3 regions of the Streptomyces sp. NPDC088246 genome follow, and region 1 is predicted to be linked to each of the others. Evidence: riboswitches for the same ligand, from Rfam matches in the RefSeq annotation. Region 1 holds a riboswitch; each other region holds the start of a gene.
The links. A riboswitch is a leader RNA that binds a small molecule or an ion and turns the genes downstream of it on or off. The one in region 1 is predicted to bind cobalamin.

Region 1 (7,336 bases):
CCCATTGCCATGCGAGATGTCCGGCCTCCGGGATCTCGACCCTTTCTTCCCCATCGCTGTATGCGTGCGCGGAACGTTAGCTGGGCGATGAAGGACTGCTGTGGTCGGCGGCGGTCTGGCCCGTGCAGTTCGATCTTGCATCTTTCGGGCGCTGGTGCCGCAACCACGCTGCTCTGTCTGGGAGTTCTGCGCCTTCTCACGACCTTCCCTCCCGAAGGAGAACGCGCTTGCCCACCTCGGCGAAGAAACAGGACTTCCTGGTGGCGGCGCCAACGGCCAGGTGCGGCCAGTGGGGCGAGGCGATCAGCGGCGTCAAAGCGACTGCCTCGGGATAAGACCTGCGGCGGTGAGCGCGTACCGACGGTACTCCGCGAGTCCATGTGCGGAACGGTTCTTCGTGACGTGGTCGCCCTGGTTGCTGCAGGACGGCGGCGAGGTCGCCGCCGTGGCGTCGCTGGGTGGTGGTCGCCTACGACCGTGACGTTTGACCTCGACCTGTCGCTCCCAGACGGGGAAGAGCCGCTGGCGATTCGGGGACCGGGGCAGTTCGTGATACCGGAGGGGGGTATATTGCTGACCCGAGAAGATATACCCCCCTCCGGTATAGGAGATAGTTATGTCAACCCCAACCGCCCCTCCAAGTCCACGCCGCTGGACGGCGCTCGTCCTCATAGCCCTGGCCCAGTTCGCAGTCATCATGGACACGTCCATCATCGGTGTGGCTCTCCCCAAGATGCAGGTTGACCTGGGCTTCTCCCCGGAGGGCCTGTCCTGGGTGTTCAACGCCTACGTCGTTGCCTTCGGCGGGCTTCTCCTGCTCGGCGGGCGGCTGTCCGACCTGTTCGGCGCCAAGCGGATCTTCGTTGCCGGCTGGACCGTGATGGCCGCGGGATCCCTGGTCGCCGGCCTCGCCTCTGAGGTCTGGGTCGAACTGACCGGCCGTGCCCTGCAGGGCATCGGTGCCGCGCTGATCGCCCCCTCCGCCCTGACCCTGCTGATGATGCTCTTCGGCGCCCGCCCCAAGGAGCTGACCAAGGCGCTGGCTCTGTACGGCGCCGCGGCCCCGGCAGGCGGCACCACCGGCGTCTTCCTCGGCGGTGTCATCACCGAGTACGCCAGCTGGCCCTGGGTGTTCTACATCAACATCCCGATCGCCCTGGTCGTGCTGGCTGCCACCCCGGCTGTCATGCCCTCGGCCCCGGTCCGCCGCGGCTCCGTCGATTTCGCGGGAGCGGCCACCGTCACCGTGGGACTGGCCACCGCCGTCTACGCCATCGTCCGTGCCCCCGAAACCGGCTGGGGCTCAGCCCAGACCTGGCTCGTACTGCTGGCCGGCGTGGCCCTGATCGCCGCGTTCATCGCCATCCAGTCCAAGCGCCGCGAGCCGCTGATGCGGCTGGGTATCTGGCGGGCCCCCAACCTGGCCGGAGCGAACATCGCGCAACTGCTGATGGCCGCCGCGTGGATCCCGATGTGGTTCTTCCTCAACCTCTACCTCCAGCAGGTCCTGGGACTGGGCGCCTTCGCCTCCGGCGCGGCCCTGCTGCCCATGACGGTCGCCATCATGATCATGATGATCGTCCTGGCGCCCCGCCTGATCGCCCGCTTCGGGACCAAGCCATTGATCGTCACCGGCCTGCTGGCCCTCGCGGCAGGCATGCTGTGGCTGTCCTTCGCCCGGGCGGAGGGCACCTTCTGGGTCGACGTCCTGCCCGCCTCCCTGCTGGCCGCGGCCGGCATGTCGCTGGCGTTCATCCCCTCCCTCGGCACCGCACTGTCCAGTGCACGCCCCGAAGAAGGCGGCCTGGCCTCCGGCATCGTCAACACCAGCTACCAGGTCGGCTCCGCTCTCGGACTGGCCGCGATGACGGCCGTGTCCGCGGCGTACGGCGCCCGCGAACTCGGCAACCCCGGAGCACTCACCAACGGGTTCTCCGCCGCCTTCCTCGGCGCAGCAGCCCTCGCCGCCGTCGGCGCACTCGCGTCACTGCTCACCCTGCGCACAGCCCCCGCGCCGGATTCCACTCACAGCGAGGAGCAGCCCACCAAGGCGAACGCAACCTGAACCCGCCGAGATCATCGCGCGCTCGCAACGCACGTGTCGCCTGACCGGGGAAGGAGCCCCTGTCAGGCGACACAGGGAGTTCAGGGGGCCGGGCGCCGCAGGCCGACCAGGGTGACCTCGACGAGGCGGGTCACAGCGGATTGGGAGGGGAGACTCACGGCGGCGGTCAGGCGAAGTATGCGTCTCGGCATCCAGCACCTGGCGGACCGCGGCCACCAGCCGCGCCCTGCCCATCGCTTCCGTCACCCGCACCGGCCGCTGATCGACCAGCCCCCCATAACCCCTGGCGGGCATAGCGCGACCGCCGGCTCTGCACCGTGCGAAGACTCACCCCCAGCTCCTCTGCCTTCGCCTGGGCCCGCTCCACCACCAGTTCGTGCGACCACAGCAGGTGGAACAGCACCGGCAGCACCGCCACCGGCTAGACCAGAAGGGCATTGAAGGACTGTCATACCCGTGTCTTATCGTCGCCCACATGGCCAACAACTCCGCACCCGAACGCCTCTCCTTCGCAGAGGCCGACACTCGCCTTGTGCAGGCTCTCTCCGCCTCCTTCGAGCGCTACTACGACAATGTCCTGCTCTTCGACGGCAATCTGGTACTGGAGGGGGGCTTCCTCGACGCCGTCGCCGGGATCGGGAGTCTGGACGACGTGGACCTGGTGGTGATCACCGGCGATCTGACGGTGTCCGGCCCGATCGCGCTCTACGAGTCTCTGCCGGGGCTCTACGTCGGCGGTACCACCCGGGCCGAGACCCTGGAGGGCGGCGACTGCGAAATCTACATCCAGGACGGCACCTTCACCCATCTGGTCTACGGCGACTACAACAACGGCATCCTGGAGACCCGCACCATAGAGACCCCATGGGTCATCAACTACGACCACGATCTCCGCGTTTCCGCCCCCGGCGCTCGCCTGGTGGACAATTATGGCGACGATGACGACGCGGACTTCGGCAGCGAGAACATCGTGGAGGCGTTCGTCGCCGAGGTCGTCGACCCGGAAGACGAAAGCATCGATGTGCCGGAGTTCCTGGAACGGCTGCGGGCCGGACTGCCGGTGCTGCGCCCGGGGGCAGGTGGTGCGGCCGCCAGGGCGTGAGGAGGGTGGGCCCCCGGCCGGGTGCTTGGGTTCTAGCGGACCCTAGACCCGGACTTCGCACATGGGGTTTCAGGTTTCCAGCCAGCGGGGGCGGGTTTCGTCGATGCCGAGTAACTCGAGGAGGTGGGCTTGAACACCGCGGGTGATCAGAATGGTTGGCGGGTCGCTGGTTGTTCCGGCTCGTATCCGCAGGCCGGCGAGGTGGTAGAGGATCATGCGCCCGGTCGGGCGGACGGCCCGGTTGTCGGGGTAGAGACCGCGCATCGTCTGATTGCCGCCGAGGGCCTGACGGACTTGGCGTTCGATGAGGCAGAACACCAGCAGGGCCAGGCAGATCACGGTGATCAGAGCGGAGATCCTGCGGTTGTGTTGCAAGAACACCGGGGCCACGGCGAGCGGGCCCTTGAAGTCGCTGTAGCGGCGCTCGACCATCGGCTGGCCCTTGTAGCGCACCAGGACCTCCGCCGCGTCGGCCTCGGTGGGATCAAGGGTGCTCAGCAGTGCGTACCAGCCGTCCGCTGCGGCTTCCCGGGCCAGGATGTCCTGGTCGAAGTGCCAGGTCAGGGTGGGGCGTCCGGCTATGTCGGCGCCGATGACGGCAACCAGGCAGGAGGCGATGCGCCGTTTCTTGACGATCACGCCAATCCGGGCGGCGACCTTCTCAGCGGTGCTGTAGTAGCGGCTGCCGCAGGAGCGCTGGAGCTTGTCCAGTTCCTCACCAGCCTGCTGAAGGCGCCGGGCCCGGGCCGCCTGCTGGGCTGTGGCGTTGGCGGTGGAATGGACCAGGATCCGACGCACCGTGATCTGCGGGTCGCTCTTGCGCGGACCGGCCAGAGTCTGGGTGTCTTCCAGCACGCGGTAGCGTCCGCGCTGCTCATGCGGTTTTTTGGCATCCCGCTCGGCGGTGTAGTCGACCAGAGGGGCTGCCTCGATGTCGAGGCCGGCATACAGGTCATCGGGGATCTTGGCCGCGGGCGCCGGAGCGATGAACCGCACCTGTGCTTCCGCCAGAGCCAGCAGGTTGGGGTAGGAGACCAGCTTCGAGTCGCCGACCATCAGGAAGTCGCGGGGTGCGGCCAGCTTGCGCAGAGACGTCATCGCCCCGACGACCTGGGCGACTTCACCGGCTCCGCCGTCGTAGGCGCGGTGGAAGACGGGGATGCCGCCATCACCGGAGATCGCGATCCCGGCCTGGATCTGCTTGAGATCTGTCCTGCGGTCTTTCGGATGACCGTACTTGGCCTGCGGGAATCCATCTTCCGGATCCTCGTAGGCGCCATGCAGGGAGATGCTGGTCATGTCCCAGTGCAGGCGCGAGACATCGATGCCGAACTCGGCGATCGCGCTCGCTCCCACACTGCCGACGATGCCGTCAAGCTGGGGCGCGATCGCGTCCAGAGCACGGGCGATACGGTCGTCGTTGAGCAGATCCGCCTCGATCCCGATAGCCCATGAACGAGGCGTCGTTCCGCTCCCCGCCCAGCATCGGCTCGCTGTTGCTGGCCCAGGCGTCCCGCCGGGCGTTTCCCCCCGACCCCGCCAGTCTGCTACCGGGCCTCCTGGCAGCTACCCGGACCGGACTCACACCGGCAGGCGACAACGAGCTTACGACCGAAGATCACTTACAACATCAAGACCTCCAGTCTGCTGGGCGCGCGAAAGCGCGAGGCTAAGGCCGGTTGACGGAACGTCGCCAGAGCACGGCATGACGCGGCGGGATTGCCAGAGCGTCCAACTATGCGGGCGAAGCGAAAGGCCCGCGCTGCAGCGAAGCCGGTACGATTCCGGCTCGGTCACGCCAGTGAGCCTTTTCCAATCTCAGCTTGAGGCGTAGTGAAGGGTGAGGACGGCCTTCGCAACGCCGGTGCTGCGATTGGTGCTGCGGTGGAGCTTTCGGAGGAGTCGCCGGCCCCTGAAGGCGGCCGTGGCCCGTTCGCCGGGGCCGGATCTTGGCGGGGCTGCTGTTGTGGCGGCGCTTCCATCTCTTGAGGCGGTGGCCCGAAACGAGACCCGAACTGTCCCACCGCTTGAGTCCCGCATCTGCAAGGGCCTCAATGATTCCGTACTGCCGGGCGGCGGTCAGGTCGTGGGTCGAGCCGGACAGGGCGAGCGAAGCCCAGAGCCGGCGCGCGAACGGATCGGTGAGGACCTGGACGCCCGTGCCGTGGCGTTTGTGTTTCCCTCAACGTGATCACCGCTTCTCGTCCCGCGTCCAGGCCAATGCCCATGTGGGTGAGACTCCGGACGGCCGATCACTCCTTTCCAACCTCAGGTTGACGTGGCCAGGTGCAATGACGGGGTCTGGCGAGAGCAGTCATGAGGTGGCACTGGTTGCGACCCAGCATCCGCGGTGCCGGTCGTCGTCGCGGACGTCGGCGCCCGGGGCCGACCGGGGAGGGCAGCGCAAGGCGGCTGAGGGCCTGCCGGAATTTGCGGTCTGACAGAATGGGCTCCGAAAACTCAGGCGACGCGCGTCAGGAAACCGGTGTGAATCCGGTACGGTCCCGCCACTGTGACCGGGCTGCAGCAGCCCGGAAGCCAGATACTGGCCGCGCCGCCTTCTCGTACAACCCAGGGGACGAGGACATCCCCCGGAAAGGCTCGGCCATGCTCCGGATCCGCCGTGTACCACTCGCGCTCATACCGCTGCTTCTGCTGCCGCTCACCGGCTGCGGCTCCGGCACGGGCGGCGAGGGCAAGACACAAGACGCACCGGCCGCGGACGGTTTTCCCTACACGGTCACCAACTGCGGTACGAAGACGGCCTTCGACGCCCCGCCGAAGCGGGTCGTCACCATGAACCAGCACGTCACCGAAATCATGCTGGCCCTCGGGCTCCAGGACCGGCTGGCCGGGACCGCCTACCTGGACGACAGCATCCTGCCGAAGTACCGGTCCGCGTACGCCAGGACCAAGGTGCTCGCGAAGGAGTACCCCTCTAAGGAGGTGCTGCTCGGCGCCAACCCCGACTTCGTCTACGGCGGGTACAGCAGCGCCTTCGACAAGGCCAAGGGCCAGGACCGGGCGGGGCTCCAGAAGGACGGCATCAACACCCGGCTGAACATCGAGAACTGCACCAGGGGCAAGGTCGGTATCGATCAGCTCGCCACCGAGATCACCCAAGTCGCCAGGGTCTTCGGCGTACCGGAGCGCGGCAAGAAGCTGATCGCCGAGGAACGACAGAAGATCACGACGGTCGAGGCAGAGCTCAAGGGCTCCTCACATCCCTCGGTGTTCGTGTACGACTCCGGCGACAGCTCCGCGTTCACGGCGGGGGGCAAGGGCATCGGCAACGAGATCGTCCGGCTCGCCGGGGGCAGGAACGTCTTCGCGGACCTCGACGCCACCTTCGGCGACGTGTCCTGGGAGCAGGTCATCAAGCGCAAGCCCGAGGTGGTCGTGATCTACGACTACGGAGGCACTACGGTGGCGGCCAAGAAGAAGCGGCTGCTGAACGATCCGGCACTCGCGGACGTACCGGCGATCAAGGACAAGAAGTTCGCGGTACTCCCGCTGTCCTCGGCCGTGCTCGGTGTTCGGGTCGCCGACGCCGTGCAGGACCTGGCCGGGCAGCTGCACCCCGGCACTCCGTGAGCGCGGAGTCCGCCCACCCCGGTCCGAAGTCCGTCCTCCGCTCGACCCCCGTCGTGATCGGCGCCCTCACGGTGCTGCTGCTCGCGGCGGCGGTGGCCGGTCTGGCGCTCGGCCCGGTACGGATTCCGCCGGGCGAGGTGCTGCGTACGGTCCTGGGTGGTGAACGCACTGGTGCGTACCCGACGATCGTGTGGGAGGTACGGCTGCCCAGGGTGCTGCTCGGGGCCGTCGTCGGCGCCGGGCTGGCCCTGTCGGGCGCGGTGCTCCAGGCTTTGGTGCGTAACCCGTTGGCCGATCCGTTTCTGCTGGGCGCCTCGTCCGGGGCGTCGGCGGGCGCTGCCGTGGTCGTCGTGCTGGGGGTCGGCGCCGGGGTGGCCACCGACGTGGCGCTGCCCGTTGCAGCGTTCGCCGGGTCCATGGCCGCGCTGGTCGCCGTCTACGCGATGGCCCGGCGCGGCGGCACCATGACAACGGGCCGGCTGATTCTGGCCGGGGTGGCGATCCAGTACGTGCTGTCCGCGTTCACCAGCCTGATCCTGGTGCTGTCCTCCCGGGCCGAGCATGTGCGGGCGATC
Region 2 (7,336 bases), on a different contig from region 1:
AGTTCGGAGCCGAGGACGTCCCGTACCAGTCCCGCCACGGCCGCGAGGTCCCAGCCGCGTTCCTCCATGCCCTCCGCGAGCCGGCGGCACAGCTGCTCCAGCAGATCGATCGCATCCGCACCGGTGCGCGCCGGGCCGTGGACCAGTTCGGTCAGCTCGACCGGCACCTTCACCGCGGCGCCGGGCTCGGCCAGCAACTCCTTCTCGCTGAGCCCGAAGTGCTCGGCGACCGACGCCCGCAGCCCCGGCAGCGCGTTCGCCGTTCCGCCCCACACCTGGGAGGCACGCAGCACGGCCAGCACCAGGTTGACCCGCGCCTCGTCGACGGGACCGCCGCCCAGGATGTGCAGGCCGTCCCGGATCTGGACGTCCTTGATCTCGCAGAGGTAGCCGTCGATGTGCATGACGAACGAGTCGAAGTCGTCGTCGCCGGGCTGTTCGTCGACATGGAGGTCGTGGTGCAGCTCGGCGGCCTTCACCAGCGTCCAGATCTGCGCCCGCACCGACGGGGCCTTCGTCGGGTCGAGATCGCTGACCAGCGCGTACTCGTCGAGCAGTTGCTCCAGCTTGGCCAGGTCGCCATAGGTGTCGGCGCGCGCCATCGGCGGCACCAGATGGTCCACCACCGTGGCGTGCCCACGCCGCTTGGCCTGGGTGCCCTCGCCCGGGTCGTTGACGATGAACGGGTAGATCAGCGGCAGTTCGCCGAGCACGGCGTCGGGGCCGCAACCGGCGGACAGGCCGAGGCCCTTGCCCGGCAGCCACTCCATCGTGCCGTGCTTGCCCATGTGGACGACGGCGTCCGCACCGAAGCCCCCTTCCGATGTTGCGGCCTCCAGCCAGCGGTACGTCGCCATGTAGTGGTGGGACGGCGGCATGTCAGGGTCGTGGTAGATCGCGATCGGGTTCTCGCCGAAGCCGCGCGGCGGCTGGATCAGCACCACCACGTTCCCGAACTGCAACGAGGCGAGGACGATGTCGTCCCCGTCCACGTACAGCGAACCCGGCGGCTCGCCCCAGTGCTCCAGCATCGAGTCGCGCAGCTCCGGTTCCAGCTTCTCGAACCAGGCCCGGTAGTCGGCGAGCGGCACCCGCGCGGGGGCGGCCGCGAGCTGATCCTCGGTCAGCCACTCGACGTCGTGCCCACCGGCCTCGATCAGACGGTGGATGAGCTCGTCGCCGTTGTCCGGGTATCCGTCGACCGCGTAACCGGCCTCCCGCAGGGCGTCCAGGACCCGTACCGCCGACGCGGGCGTGTCCAGGCCGACGGCGTTGCCGACGCGGGAGTGCTTGGTCGGGTAGGCGGTGAAGACGAGAGCGAGCTTCTTCTCGGCGTTCGTCCTGTGCTTCAGGACGGCGTGGCGCACCGCGATTCCGGCGACGCGCGCGGCCCGTTCGGGGTCGGCGCGGTACACCGGCACGTCGTCGGGTCCCTGCTCCTTGAAGGAGAACGGGACGGTGATCAGACGACCGTCGAATTCGGGGATCGCGACCTGCATCGCGGCATCCATGGGGGAGAGCGCGGCGTCGGAGGCGTCCCACGTGGCGCGCGAGGAGGTCAGGCACAGGCCCTGCAGCACAGGGACGTCGAGATCGGCGAGCGCGCCGATGTCCCAGGCCTCGTCGTCGCCCCCGGCGGAGGCGTCCGACGCACGGGTGCCGCCTGCCGCGAGCACCGTGGCGACCAGGGCGTCGGTCCTGCCGAGCAGCTCGTAGAGACCGGCGTCCGCGCCGCGCAGCGAACCGCAGTACACGGGCAGGGCGTTGGCGCCACGGGCCTCGACCGCGTCGCAGAGGACGTCCACGAACGAGGTGTTCCCGGACAGCTGGTGCGCCCGGTAGAAGAGCACGCCGACGGTCGGGCGGCCCTCGACGAACTCGCGGCTGCCGTGCAGGCCCCACTCGGGCATCTTGTGCGGTTCGGCGAAGCCGTGGCCGGTCAGCAGGACGGTGTCGGAGAGGAAGCGGGCCAGTTCTACGAGGTTTCCGGGGCCGCCCTCCACGAGGTAGCGCAGCGCCTCGGCGACGACACCGGCGGGTACGGACGACTCGGCCATCAGCTCCGCGTCCGGCACGGCCTCGCCGCCCAGCAGCACGGTGGGGATGCCCGATGCCTTGAGGACGGCCAGCCCGTCCTCCCAGGCGCGCTTGCCGCCGAGGAGGCGGACGACGGCGACGGAGGAACCCTCGATCAGTGCGGGGAGTTCCTCGTGGGCGTCGATGCGGGTGGGGTTGCCGATCCGGTACGGCGCGCCACAGGCGCGGGCGGCGAGGAGGTCCGTGTCGGCGGTCGACAGCAACAGCACGGTGCTCATAGGGGCGTTCATGCGCGTGCTCCAGGTGCTCCGGGGGCGATGAAGGGAAGTCCTGACGGTGCGCCCGACTCGATGAGCCGCAGCAGCGCGTCGGTGTCCGCGTGTTCTTCGATGAGGTCGCCGAGGCGGTCGAGCTGTTCCTCGCGCAGCGCGGCGAAGCAGGTGTCGGGGGCGGGGACGAAGCGCCGGCCTGCGGCCCGCGCGACCTCGGTCAGGAAGCGGCGGCGGAATTCGTCGCTCTCCAGCGAGCCGTGCCAGTGGGTGCCCCACATGGCGCCGACCCGGCAGCCGTCCAGGCTGCGACCTCGGTCATCGGAGATGAACGCTTCGCCGCCGCGTACATCGGCGACGCCGTGGTGGATCTCGTACCCCTCGACGGGGGCGCCGAGCGCCTCGCCGACGGGGCGGGCGAGGGTCTTCTCGCGGTCGAAGCGGATGCGTACGGGCAGCAGGCCGAGGCCGTCGATGTGCCCGGCCCTCGACTCGACGTCGTCCTCGATGTGTTCACCGAGGATCTGGAAGCCGCCGCAGATGCCGAGGACCGGCCGGTCCTCGGCGGCACGCCGCACCAGGGCGTCGGCGAGGCCGCGCTCGCGCAGCCAGGCCAGCGCGTTCACGGTGCCGCGGGTGCCCGGCACGATGACGAGGTCGGCGTCGGCCAGCTCCTCGGCGCGGTCCACGAACCGGACGACGACGCCCGGTTCGGCGGCCAGTGCGTCCACATCGGTGAAGTTCGACATCAGGGGTACGGCGCACACCGCGACGCGCAGCACGTCGTCGCCGTAGGGCGGCGCGACGACCGATTCGCGTACGGTCCCGCGCAACGAGACCCCCATCCCGTCCTCCTCGTCGATGCCCAGGCCGTGGGCGAAGGGCAGCACCCCGTAGGTCTGCCGTCCGGTGATCCCGCGCAGCATCTCCAGGCCGGGCTCCAGCAGCGACACGTCGCCACGGAACTTGTTGACGAGGTAGCCGGCGATCAGCGACTGGTCCTCGGCGTCGAGCAGCGCCGTCGTACCGAAGAACGAGGCGAAGACGCCGCCGCGGTCGATGTCGCCGACGACCACCACCGGGAAGCGTGCCGCCCGTGCGATGCCCATGTTCACGATGTCCGTGCGCCGCAGATTGATCTCGGCCGGACTGCCCGCCCCCTCGCAGATCACCGCGTCATACGTGCCCCGAAGCTGCTCCAGACAGTCCACGACCGTGGAGAGAAGCGCTTCCTGCCTGCCTCCGTGGTAGCCGCGTGCGCTCATCTCGCCCACCGGTCTGCCCATCAGGACGACCTGGCTGGAGCGGTCGCTGCCGGGTTTGAGCAGGACCGGGTTCATCAGCGCGGTCGGCTCGATCCGGGCGGCCTGGGCCTGCATGGCCTGGGCGCGGCCGATCTCGGCGCCCTCGCGGGTGACGAAGGAGTTCAGCGACATGTTCTGTGCCTTGAAGGGCGCCACTTTCACGCCCTGGCGTACGAGCCAGCGGCAGATGCCTGCCGTGACGACGCTCTTGCCCGCGTCCGAGGTGGTTCCGGCGACCAGCAGCCCGCCGCTCATGTCCGTCTCCGTCCTGCGATCCGACGTCCTGTGACCTGAAGTTCCGTGACCTGAAGTCCTGCGGACCGAAGTCCTGCGATCCGTCGTGCGGCGAGGCCCGCACCCAGTCGTCCCGCCACACACACGCCGAGGGCCAGCGCACTCACCCGGCGCGACAGCCGTACCGCGCGTTCGATGTCCTCGGTCTCCACCGCCCGGCCCGTCTCCCCGTTGAGGACGGGGCGGTGTTCGACCCGGCCGCCGTACGCGAGGGTCCCGCCGAGCCGTACGCCGAGCGCACCCGCGAACGAGGCCTCCACCGGGCCCGCGTTGGGGCTCGGGTGCTTCGCCGCGTCGGCCCGCCACGCCCGTACCGCTCCACGTGGCCGCCCCCCGGCGCCCACGGCGAGCAGGGCGGTGAGCCGGGCACCGGGCCAGCCCGCGAGGTCGTCGAGGCGGGCCGAGGCCCAGCCGTAGCGCCGGTGGCGGGGCGACTTGTGGCCGACCATGGCGTCGAGGGTGTTGGCCGCCCGGAAGCCGACGAGCCCGGGCACACCGGCCAGCGCACCCCAGACCAGGGCGCCGACCACGGCGTCCGAGGTGTTCTCGGCCACGGACTCCACCACGGCGCGGGCGATCTGCGGTCCGTCGAGGGAGTACGGGTCGCGCCCGCACAGATGCGGCAGACGCTCGCGGGCCGACTCGATGTCACCGGCGGCCAGGGCGCCGCCGATCGCCCGGGCCTCACGCCCCAGGGACGTACCGCCGACGACGGACCAGGTGGCGGCCGCGGTCAGCGCGACGGAGGCGGCGGGGTGGCTGCGTACGGCACGGGTGACCAGCGCGGCACCACCCGCGGCACCTCCGGCGCAGACGAGCATGTGCAGCGTGCCCCACCCACGGTGGTCGCGCCACAGACGGCGCTCGACGCCCGCTGCGGCCCGCCCGAAGGCGGCGACCGGATGTCCCCTGCGGGGGTCACCGAGCAGCAGATCGCCGATCAGACCGGCCGTGGCGCCGTACGCGAAAATGCGGTCGGCACGCACGGCTCAACCGGCCGTTACGCCTCGAAGGACCTTCGTACAGGCGGCTCTCGTCGAGAGAGCCACAGCAACGGACGCACGGCAGCCAGGCATGGCGATATGTCCTCACTCAGGGTCCGCGCCCTGGTTCGACGTGACCGGCGACGAGAGTCTCCTGGCTCCCGGATCCGCAGTTCCCCCGGCCTTCCAACCCGCTCGCGCGTGCCGTGACTTCCGGTGTGGGGGACTGCTCCCCGGTGACAGTGGCGGGACCGCGCCGGATTCGCACCGGCTTCCTCTGCTGTCGCCGTAATTGGCTCCGGCAGTCCACCACGCTCCGCGAACGCCCGTCAACTTGCCGTTGACCTGCGACGGTGCAGTGTGCTGAGCCCCACATCGGGCCGGGCACACCACAACGGGCCGGACACACGAGGTGTGTCCGGCCCGACGGGGGAGTGCGCGGAGGCGGGCTCAGGCGACGATCAGATAGATCCCGTACGCGACCGCCGCAGCGCACAGCGCGAAGCAGACGTAGGCGCCGGCCCGGGCCAGCAGCAGCGAGCCGCCGGAGCCGCCCTGCGCCGCCGGTTCGGGCTGCTTGGAGAGACCGACGATGCCCAGGGTGAAGAAACCCACCAGCGCGACGGTGACGACGAGGGAGACGCCGAAGACGGAGCCGAGGGCTGCCCAGTCGATGTTCATGCTGAATCCTTAGACGGCCTGCCTAGGCGGCTGACCTAGACGGTGGCGGGTCGCGCCGGGTCCTGGGTGGTTCCGGCCGGAGCCGGAATGGTGGTCTTGAGGTCCTGGGCCGCTGCCTGGGCCGCGGTGAGCGGCGGGCTGACGGCGGCGATGGCCGTGGTGACGACGCCCGCGGGCTCGGCGTCGCCGCCCGTCGGCGCGACATCGCCGTGGCCGACCGGCTTGCGGCGCGATACCAGCCAGATCGCCCCGGAGCCCACGACCAGCAGCGCCGCGACGACCACGACACCCCAGGTGCCCTGCTTGGTGAGGAGTTCCGCGCCCGCGCCGACCAGGCCCGCGGCCGGCAGGGTCAGACCCCAGGCGATGAACATCCGGGTGGCGGTGGACCAGCGGACCACGCCGCCCTGGCGGCCGAGCCCGGCGCCCATCACGGCGCCGGAGCAGGACTGGGTGGTGGAGAGGGAGAAGCCGAGGTGCGAGGAGGCCAGGATGACCGTGGCCGCGCTGGTCTGGGCGGCGAAGCCCTGCGGCGGCTTGAGGTCGGTGAGGCCGCTGCCCATGGTGCGGATGATGCGCCAGCCGCCCAGGTAGGTGCCGAGTGCGATGGCCGTACCGGCACAGACGATGACCCAGACCGGCGGGTTGGAGCCGGGGTGCAGGACGCCACCGGTGACCAGGGCCAGGGTGATGATGCCCATGGTCTTCTGCGCGTCGTTGGTGCCGTGGGCCAGGGAGACCAGTCCGGCCGAGGCGATCTGGCCGGCGCGGTAGCCCTTGGCGGTGGCCTTCTCCTGGGCGTCGTTGCGGATCTTCCCGCCGATCCGGTACGTCAGCCTGGTGGCCAGCAGCGCGGCCAGACCGGCGACGACCGGGGCGGCGACCGCGGGGAGCAGCACCTTGGTGACGACGGTGCCGCCGTTGACCGATGACCAGCCGGCCGACATCACGGCTGCGCCGATCAGGCCGCCGAACAGGGCGTGCGAGGAGCTGGACGGCAGTCCGACCAGCCAGGTCAGCAGATTCCACAGGATGGCGCCGACGAGAGCCGCGAAGATGACTTCTGTCCGCAGCCCGTCCTCGTTGATGATCCCGCCGGAGATCGTCTTGGCGACCTCGACCGACAGGAACGCGCCGACGAGGTTGAGAACGGCGGACATGGCCACCGCTGTCTTCGGTTTGAGTGCGCCGGTCGAGATGGTGGTCGCCATCGCGTTGGCGGTGTCGTGGAAACCGTTCGTGAAATCGAACACTAGAGCTGTCACGATCACAATCGCGAGTAGCAGCGTGATGTGTTCCATTTACCCAGGCAATCGTTCGACGTCATTGGCACGTGGACCGTAGGCAACCTGGATGAACAGAAGATGAACTGGGCAGGGCGTTGTGGTGACTCCAACTGGAGTCGGGTCGTTCCGTTTGTCCATTGCGGGGCGGTGCGGGCCGGACGCGGGGCCGATTTGGGACCGATTCGGCCCCGTCACCCTTTTTGTGAACTTCTCCGGTTTGTGACTTATCCCCCCGATCGCATGCCCGTTCGCCTCCAGGGCTGACAGGATCTCCGCATGAGCGATCAGCAACGGGACGCGATCGAACGTGCCTGGGACGGTGTCGTCGCCATCGCCCGCAGGACGGCGGCGGACGGCCTCGTCGTCGGGACCTCGGGAAATGTGTCGGCACGGGTCGGCGGGACGGTCCTGGTCACCCCGAGCGGAGTGCCGTACGACCGGCTCCGCCCCGAGGACGCCGTCGGCGTCGATCTGGAAGGCAA
Region 3 (7,336 bases), on a different contig from region 1:
ATCTGGACACGTTGGCGCTCGCCTCCGGAGAGGGTGTGCCAGGACTGGTCGCCGCGATCGGCGAGACCGGTCCGCTCCAGGGCTTCGCGCACCGCGTGGTCGTCCGCCCGGCCGGGTGCCGACCAGGCCCTGCGGTGCGGGATACGCCCGAGGCGTACCACGTCCAGGACGCTCAACTCGACCTGGGTGACGGCATGCTGGTCGACCACGGCGACCCGCTGGGCCACGGTTCGGCGACCGATCTCGTCGAGCCGCCGGCCGTCGAGGGTGATCACTCCCGCATCCGGGGCGAGGACCCCTGCCAGCACCCGCAACAAGGTCGACTTGCCGGACCCGTTCGGCCCGATCAGCCCGACGGTGGCGCCGGGCGGCGGGGCGAGATGGACCCCGTCGAGGATGAGGCGGCCGCCGGCCTCCCGGCTGACCCGCTCGGCACACAGCCCCTCAGTGGCTCCACCCGTCATGTGATCCTCCGGCTGCGGTACAGGACCAGGACGAACGCGGGCACACCGATGAGGGCGGTGACGACTCCCACGGGCACTTCCTGCGGGTCGAGGACCGTCCTGGCGAGGGTGTCGACCCAGACCAGGAATACCGCCCCCGCCAGTGCGGTGACCGGCAGCAGCCGCCGGTGCCCGGAGCCGGCGAGCGCACGGGCGGCGTGCGGCAGGACCAGACCGACGAAGCCGATGGCGCCGGCCGAGCTGACGAGTGCGGCGGTCAGCAGCGCGGTCGTGCAGAGCAGCACGATCCGGGTGCGCGCGACATGGACGCCGAGTGCGGCGGCGGCGTCCTGGCCGAACGCGAAGGCGTCGAGCGTACGGGCTTGGCCGAGGCAGATCAGCAGCGTCACGACGAGAACGGCGCAGCAGATCCACACATCACTCCAGCCGACCCCGCTGAGCGAGCCGAGCAGCCAGAACAGCACCCCGCGGGTCTGCTCGGCGTCGGCGGCGGTCATCACGACGAAGGAGGTGAGCGCGGAGAACAGCTGCATGGCCGCGACACCGGAGAGGACGACCCGGTCGGTCGTGCCGCCCAGGGTGTGGCTCAGCAGCAGAACGAGGGCGAACGAGCACAGTGCGCCGATGAACGCGCCGGTCGAGATCGACACCGCTCCCCCGCCGACTCCGAGGACGACGACCACGACCGCGCCGGTCGACGCACCGGAGGAGACGCCGAGGACGAACGGGTCGGCGAGCGGGTTGCGGAGCAGGGACTGCATGACGGTCCCGCACACCGCGAGCCCGGCGCCGCACACCGCGGCGAGCAGGGTGCGCGGCATGCGCAGGTTCCAGATGATGCCGTCGCGGATCGGGCTGAGCCGTGACCGGCCCCAGCCGAGGTGGGAGGCGACCGTGGACCAGACGTCGGCGACGGAGATACGGGCGGGGCCGATGGTGACGGCGACCGCGACGGACAGCGCGAGCAGTGCGATGCCACAGGCCCATAGGGCTCCGCCGCGCAGCCTCCGTATCCCCGTGCCACTGCGCACGGCTGCGTCAAAGGCCCGTGGCGCGTCCACCGCCGTGGCCCGTTCGGTGTCCGTCACCCCGCGAATCCGAATGTGCGCAGCCCGGCGGCGACGCGTTCCACACCCTCGGCCGTCCGGATGGACGGGTTCATGGCCTGGCCGCTCAGCAGGACGTACCGCTGGTGCCTGACGGCGTCCATGTTCTTCGTGACGGGGTTGGACTCCAGGAATTCGATCTTCTTCGCGGCGCTCTCGGCGGTCTGTGCCTTGCGGGTCAGATCTCCGATGACCAGGACGTCGGGGTTGCGGTCGGCGACGGTCTCCCAGCTGATCTGGGGCCATTCCTCATGGGTGTCGTCGAAGACGTTCTTCGCACCGACTTCCCTGGTGATGATGCCGGGCGCTCCGCAGCAGCCGGCCAGGTACGGGGCCTTGGAGTCGGAGAACCAGTAGAGGAGGGTGGCGTCGGAGGCGTCGACGCCCTCGGTCGCCTTCTTCACCCGGGCCCGCAGCTGCGCCACGAGTGCGTCGCCGCGTTTCTGCACGCCGAACACCTTGGCCAGGTCGCGCACTTCGCCGTACACGCTGTCCATGGTCAGTGGCGCGGTACGGGCTCCGTCGCCGCCGCCGCTGTTGTCCTTGCCGGTGCAGTCGGCGGGCGAGACATAGGTGGGAACGCCGAGATCCTCGAACTGTTCGCGGGGTGCGACGCCGCCCTTGGCGAGCGTCGACTCGAATGACGCGCTGATGAAGTCGGGTTCCTGGTCGAGGACCTTCTCCGACGACGGCCGGTTGTCCGCGATCCTGGGAACCTTGGCGTCGGCCTTCTCCAGGCCCTTCATCACCGGGTCGGTCCAGGTCGAGGTGGCGGCCAGCCGGTCGGCGAGGCCGAGGGAGAGCAGGATCTCCGTCGATCCCTGGTCGACCGAAACGGCCCGGTGCGGTGCGGCTTCGACGGTGACGGTGCGTCCACAGTTCTTCAGCGTCACGGGGTATCCGTCGGCGGAGCCGGACTTCGCGGCAGAGCTGCTCGTTCCGCCCCCGCAGGCGGTCAGCAGGACGAGTCCCGCCGAGAGCAGGGCAATGGCGCGGACAGGGCTGGCTATGGACGGCACGGCACGGAGTCCCTCTGCGTCTCGGGGCTCATGCGCGGAGCCCGCTGTACGGAGTCCTGCGCCCGGTACCGGGTCGCAGGTGCCAGCAGGTCTTCGGACTCGGGCTCCTACGGACGGGACGCCTTCCCAGGACACCCGCGGGTGTCCCAGTGGCCGTGGCCCCGCCCGTCCCCCTCACCGCTGCGCGTCAGTTCCGGATTCTCACCGGATTCCCTGACCCCTACGTGGAGTTTGACTGGCTTCGGCAAGCTATCACGAGCCTCCGCGCAGCTCATGGGCGGTGTGGCCGGTGGTACGCCGGGCTGTGCTCCCGTCGCACCACCTGCCCGATGCCTACGGACGCTCAAGAGCGATCACGGCGTTGTGCCCGCCGAAGCCGAAGGAGTGGCTGACGGCGCGCCGGATGGGCTGCCGCAGGGGTTGCTTGGTGACGCAGTTGATGTCGAACTCGGGGGCCGGGGCGTCCAGGTTGGCGATCGGCGGTACGACTCCGCGCTGGAGCGTCAGGACGGTCAGTCCGGCCTCGATCGCTCCGGCCGCCCCCATGCAGTGCCCGAGTACTCCCTTCGGGGCGGTGACGGGCGGCCGGTGCGGGTAGACCCGGCCGATGAGGGCGGCCTCGGTGGCGTCGTTGATCGGTGTCGCCGTGCCATGTGCGTTGACGTGCTCGACGTCCTCGGCCGCCCAGCCCGCGTCGCGCAACGCGGCCTCGACCGCGGCCTGGGCGACCGCGCCGGACGGGTGCGGGCTTGTGGGGTGGTGGGCGTCGGTGGTGGCGCCGGTGCCCGCGAGCAGTGCCCGCGGCGCGGCGCCCCGGGCGACGGCGTCGTCCGCCCGTTCCAGCACCATGACGGCGGCGCCCTCACCCATGACCAGCCCGGCACGGTCGGCCGCGAAGGGCCGGCACCGCCTGGCCGGGTCGCCCTCCGCCCGGGCCGCGGCTCCGGACCGGGCGAATCCGGTCATGGCGACCGGGTAGACGATCGACTCGGTGGCTCCGGCGATCGCGATGTCGCACTGTCCGGTGACCAGCAGATCGCGCGCGACGGACAGTGCGGTGGCGCCGGACGAGCAGGCGGTGCACGGTGCCAGGCTGGGACCGGTGGCCCGCAGCTGGATGGCGATCTCGGCCGCGGGCATGTTCGGAATGGTGAGCAGGATGCCCGACGGCGAGGTGGCATCCGGTCCGTGCCGGTCGAGTACGACGGCCTGCTCGGTCAGTGCGGCGGATCCTCCACTGCTGGTGCCGACGACCACCGCGACCCTGCTGCCCTCCCACTGCGCCGGGTCGAGTCCGGCGTCGGCGACCGCCTCCCGGGCCGCGAGAACGGCGAACTTGACGTACTTCCCCATCCGGAAGGACGTGCGGCCGCCGATCGCGGCGTCCAGATCGATCCCGTCGACCATGCAGGCGAAGTCGATCGCGCAACCCTCGAGTGCCGCGACGGTACGCACCGGCGAGACTCCGGCGCACACACCCTTCCAGGTGGATTCGGTATCGTTGCCGACCGGGGTGATCATTCCCACGCCTGTTACGGCAATCGCGGGCTTGTTCATCGGGCGTTGCTCGTCGGTACCAAGCCGCCCATCGGCGCCCCGCTGCCGGCTGTCGCGTCGATGTACCGCGTGATGTCGGCCAGGGTGGCGTCCTTGGGGAGCTTGTCGAAGTCCCCGTCGCCGCCCATCGTCGTCTCCCTGATGAGGACGGCGAACTCGGCGACGGCGAGGGAGTCCATCTCCAGGCTGTCCATCGTGGAATCCGGGTGGATCTCGGCGACGGGCACTTTGAAGGTGTGTGTCAGAACCTCGGTGATCTTGGGATGAATCGCACTCATGAGCTTCCTCTCCATCATTCGGTACGGCTGCCGGGGACGGCGGTGGCACCGTCCCGACGCCGAATCAACTGGGTGACGTGCCTCCAGTTACGCCTTGTGCCGAACCGATTCGCCACCGCCCAGCTGCGACTGCGTGAACCACCGGGCCAGGACGGCTGCCGTACCCCAGAAGACCAGCAGCACAACACGAACACCGAGGGCCCCGGCCGCCTCCCGCACCCGCTGCGTCCGCACGGCTGTTCCCGTCCTCGTCACGGCTCTCACCGCTCCCCCGGGGCCGTCGCCCGGTCCCCGTCCGACTGCCAGGCCGCCGCCGGATCGTCGTACGCATCGACGTAATCGGCCCCCGCGATGGGCCAGTCGGCGAGCAGTTCCTGCGGCAGCGCGAAGGAGTCGGCGAGGGCGGGCAGATGAGCGGCGACGGCGGTGATCAGCTCTTCCAAGGCGTCCGGCAGTCCATTGACCTGATCAGCCGTCAGATGTCCTGCGGCCAGCAGATCACCGCTGTTCCGGGCGATCCGGTCGAGTGCGAACAGCCGCTGCAGCTCGACCAGCCGCTCACGGGCGGGCCCGTCCGACAGACCTGCCACCGCGTCCGCGTACGCCTCGGCAGCCTGTCGGTGGGCGTGGGCCTCGACGCCGCGAAGGGCGGGACCGGATGCGATGTTCCACCGCTCCAGCGGGTCACCGTGCGGTGCGCGGCCCAGCCTTTCCCTGGCCCGGTCGAACCAGATCTCCTCCAGCACGGCCAGGAGCCTGCCGAGGAACCCGGGGTCGGTGAGATCACCGGGTTCGCCGCCGAAGGGAGCGTCGTACGCGGCCGGTTCGGTGGCGAAGAGCATTTCCGCGGCCGCCTTGGCGTGGATGGCCAGGTTGTCGCCCTCAGCGGTGATGACGCCTTCCACTCCGGTGATGAGTTCGCTCATGCCGTTGTTCTCCAGGAGCGCCTGGGCACCGCACCGTTCACGGCATTCGACGATCACGGACCTGGCCTGCCAGCTGATCCATCCCTTGGCGACGGCGACCAGCCGCTCCGCCTCCTCCCGGCCCGAGCCCGAGCCGTCCTCCCGTCCCTCCCAGCGGTTCAGGGCCCTGCGGTGCAGCAGGCTCATAGCGAAGACCGTGGCCATGGCCCGGGCGAGCGGGCCGTGGTGGCTGCGGTGGGCGATCACCGGCACCTGACGCGATCCGCGGGGTCCGGAGATGTACCGGTGGCTGCCGTAGCGGACGGCGACGGCGAGCGATGCGCGAGCGGAGCCGACCGCGCAGGCACTCATGGAGATCTTGCCGGAGGTGACGCGCCCGATCGACGTGAGGAGGCGACGCCTGCGGCTGCCGACGGCACTGCTGAACTCGCCGTCGTCACCGATCCGTCCGTGGTCCCCGCCGAGCAGCGCGTCGCGCCCCACGAAGACCTGGTCGAAGGAGGTCAGGCAGTGGTCCACCGGGCTCCCCATGCGTGCGGGAAGTCTGCGGACCCGTACGCCGGGCAGGGCCCGTACGGCATCGGTGAGCGGTACGAGGAAGAGGAAGACGCCGTGATCGGCGCCGTCGACGAGCAGACGCGCGGCCACAAGACCGGCTTTGGGGCCGCCTGCCGGACTGGTGTTGGGCATGAATTTCTGGGCGCCGGCATGCGGTGTGTGCAGCACAAACCCGTCGCGTTCACGGTCGTAGGCGGCCGTGGTCTCGACGGCCGCCGCGTCATTGCCGTGCGCCACCTCCGTACAGAGAAAGGTGCCGATGCTGCGTAGTCGGAGGAAGTCCGACAGATCGAGCCGGCTGTCGCCTTCGTGGTCGAGGAGGCTGCCGAGAAAGAGGTTGTAGTGGATGCCCGCCACCGTGGTGAGGGCCGGGTCGACCGGGCCGAGCCATTCGTGCAGGGCCGCGAGGGCGCGGGGGTCGGCGGCGAGCCGGGCGCCGCTGTCGAGGCAGTCGTTGAGGATGCGCAGCCGCTCGTAGGCGAGACGCAGGCGTTCGTCGGGGGTGCGGTGGTCCGGGCGGCGGAACGGTTCCGTGCTGATCATCCGCTGCCAGAAGCCGTGCTCCCGGCGGAAGTTGTCGCCCAGGAGCACACCGGTGAGGAGCTCCATGGACCGTTCGGTGGAGAGGTCGTCGATGGTTGCGGTCATGAGACATGAACGATCAGCCGACGGCAAGGACACCGGGGGCCGTCCGCGGCGGGCCGTCCGCGTCGACGCGCTGGAAGGCGAGCGCGACGTTGTGTCCGCCGAAGCCGAAGGAGTGGCTGAGTGCCCGCTCGACGTGCTGCATGCGGGGCTCCTTGACCACACAGTCGAGGCCGAACCCGTCCGGCAGCGAGTCCAGGTTGGCGATCGGCGGGACGAGACCGTGCTCCAGGGTCAGTACGGTGGCCACCGCTTCGATCGCCCCGGCCGCGGCGAGGGTGTGCCCGAGCACACCTTTCGGCGCGGTCACCGACGGCCGGTGGGGGAAGAGCCCCGAGATGAGCGCTGTCTCCATCGCGTCGTTCAGGGGGGTCGATGTGCCGTGCGCATTGATGTGATCGACCTCGTGGGCCACCCAGCCCGCCTCGTGCAGCGCCGCCTCCACAGCCCTGCGCGCACCGGCTCCTTCCGGGTCCGGGGCTGTGGGGTGGTGGGCATCGGTGCCGGAACCCGCGCCGGTCAGCAGGGCGCGCGCCCGTCCGCCGCGGGCTTGCGCATCGAGCGTCCGCTCCAGCACGAGCACGGCGGCACCCTCACCGATCACGAAACCGTCCCGGTCCGCGGCGAACGGCCGCGACGCGCCCGCCGGATCGCCGGTACGCAGGGAGAGCGCTCCCATTCCCGCGAAGGCGCTCACCACCAGCGGAGTCAGTACGGACTCCGCGCCGCCTGCCACCACCACATCGCACCGGCCGCTCGTCAGCAGGTCACGGGCCACGGCGA

Region 2: it holds a riboswitch for cobalamin, as region 1 does, so the genes downstream of both, ACIPEK_RS05185 (cobalamin biosynthesis protein) here and ACIPEK_RS39765 (ABC transporter substrate-binding protein) in region 1, are expected to answer to the same signal.
Region 3: it holds a riboswitch for cobalamin, as region 1 does, so the genes downstream of both, ACIPEK_RS21980 (ABC transporter substrate-binding protein) here and ACIPEK_RS39765 (ABC transporter substrate-binding protein) in region 1, are expected to answer to the same signal.

What each region holds. Positions count from the first base shown of each region.
Region 1 is NZ_JBIURV010000058.1:6,046-13,381, reverse strand. It holds partial or broken gene ACIPEK_RS39785 (NUDIX domain-containing protein) at 1-5, opposite strand, end outside; gene ACIPEK_RS39780 (MFS transporter) at 617-2,065, shown strand; gene ACIPEK_RS39775 (hypothetical protein) at 2,541-3,167, shown strand; gene ACIPEK_RS39770 (IS1634 family transposase) at 3,237-4,613, opposite strand; cobalamin riboswitch at 5,613-5,736, shown strand; gene ACIPEK_RS39765 (ABC transporter substrate-binding protein) at 5,775-6,761, shown strand; gene ACIPEK_RS39760 (FecCD family ABC transporter permease) at 6,758-7,336, shown strand, end outside.
Region 2 is NZ_JBIURV010000003.1:8,136-15,471, reverse strand. It holds gene cobN (cobaltochelatase subunit CobN) at 1-2,315, opposite strand, end outside; gene ACIPEK_RS05190 (cobyric acid synthase) at 2,324-3,865, opposite strand; gene ACIPEK_RS05185 (cobalamin biosynthesis protein) at 3,862-4,890, opposite strand; cobalamin riboswitch at 5,035-5,166, opposite strand; gene ACIPEK_RS05180 (hypothetical protein) at 5,338-5,568, opposite strand; gene ACIPEK_RS05175 (anion permease) at 5,604-6,869, opposite strand; gene ACIPEK_RS05170 (class II aldolase/adducin family protein) at 7,131-7,336, shown strand, end outside.
Region 3 is NZ_JBIURV010000015.1:160,438-167,773, reverse strand. It holds gene ACIPEK_RS21990 (ABC transporter ATP-binding protein) at 1-464, opposite strand, end outside; gene ACIPEK_RS21985 (FecCD family ABC transporter permease) at 461-1,495, opposite strand; gene ACIPEK_RS21980 (ABC transporter substrate-binding protein) at 1,549-2,589, opposite strand; cobalamin riboswitch at 2,656-2,844, opposite strand; gene ACIPEK_RS21975 (beta-ketoacyl-[acyl-carrier-protein] synthase family protein) at 2,923-4,146, opposite strand; gene ACIPEK_RS21970 (acyl carrier protein) at 4,143-4,424, opposite strand; gene ACIPEK_RS21965 (hypothetical protein) at 4,512-4,679, opposite strand; gene ACIPEK_RS21960 (acyl-CoA dehydrogenase) at 4,685-6,556, opposite strand; gene ACIPEK_RS21955 (beta-ketoacyl-[acyl-carrier-protein] synthase family protein) at 6,570-7,336, opposite strand, start outside.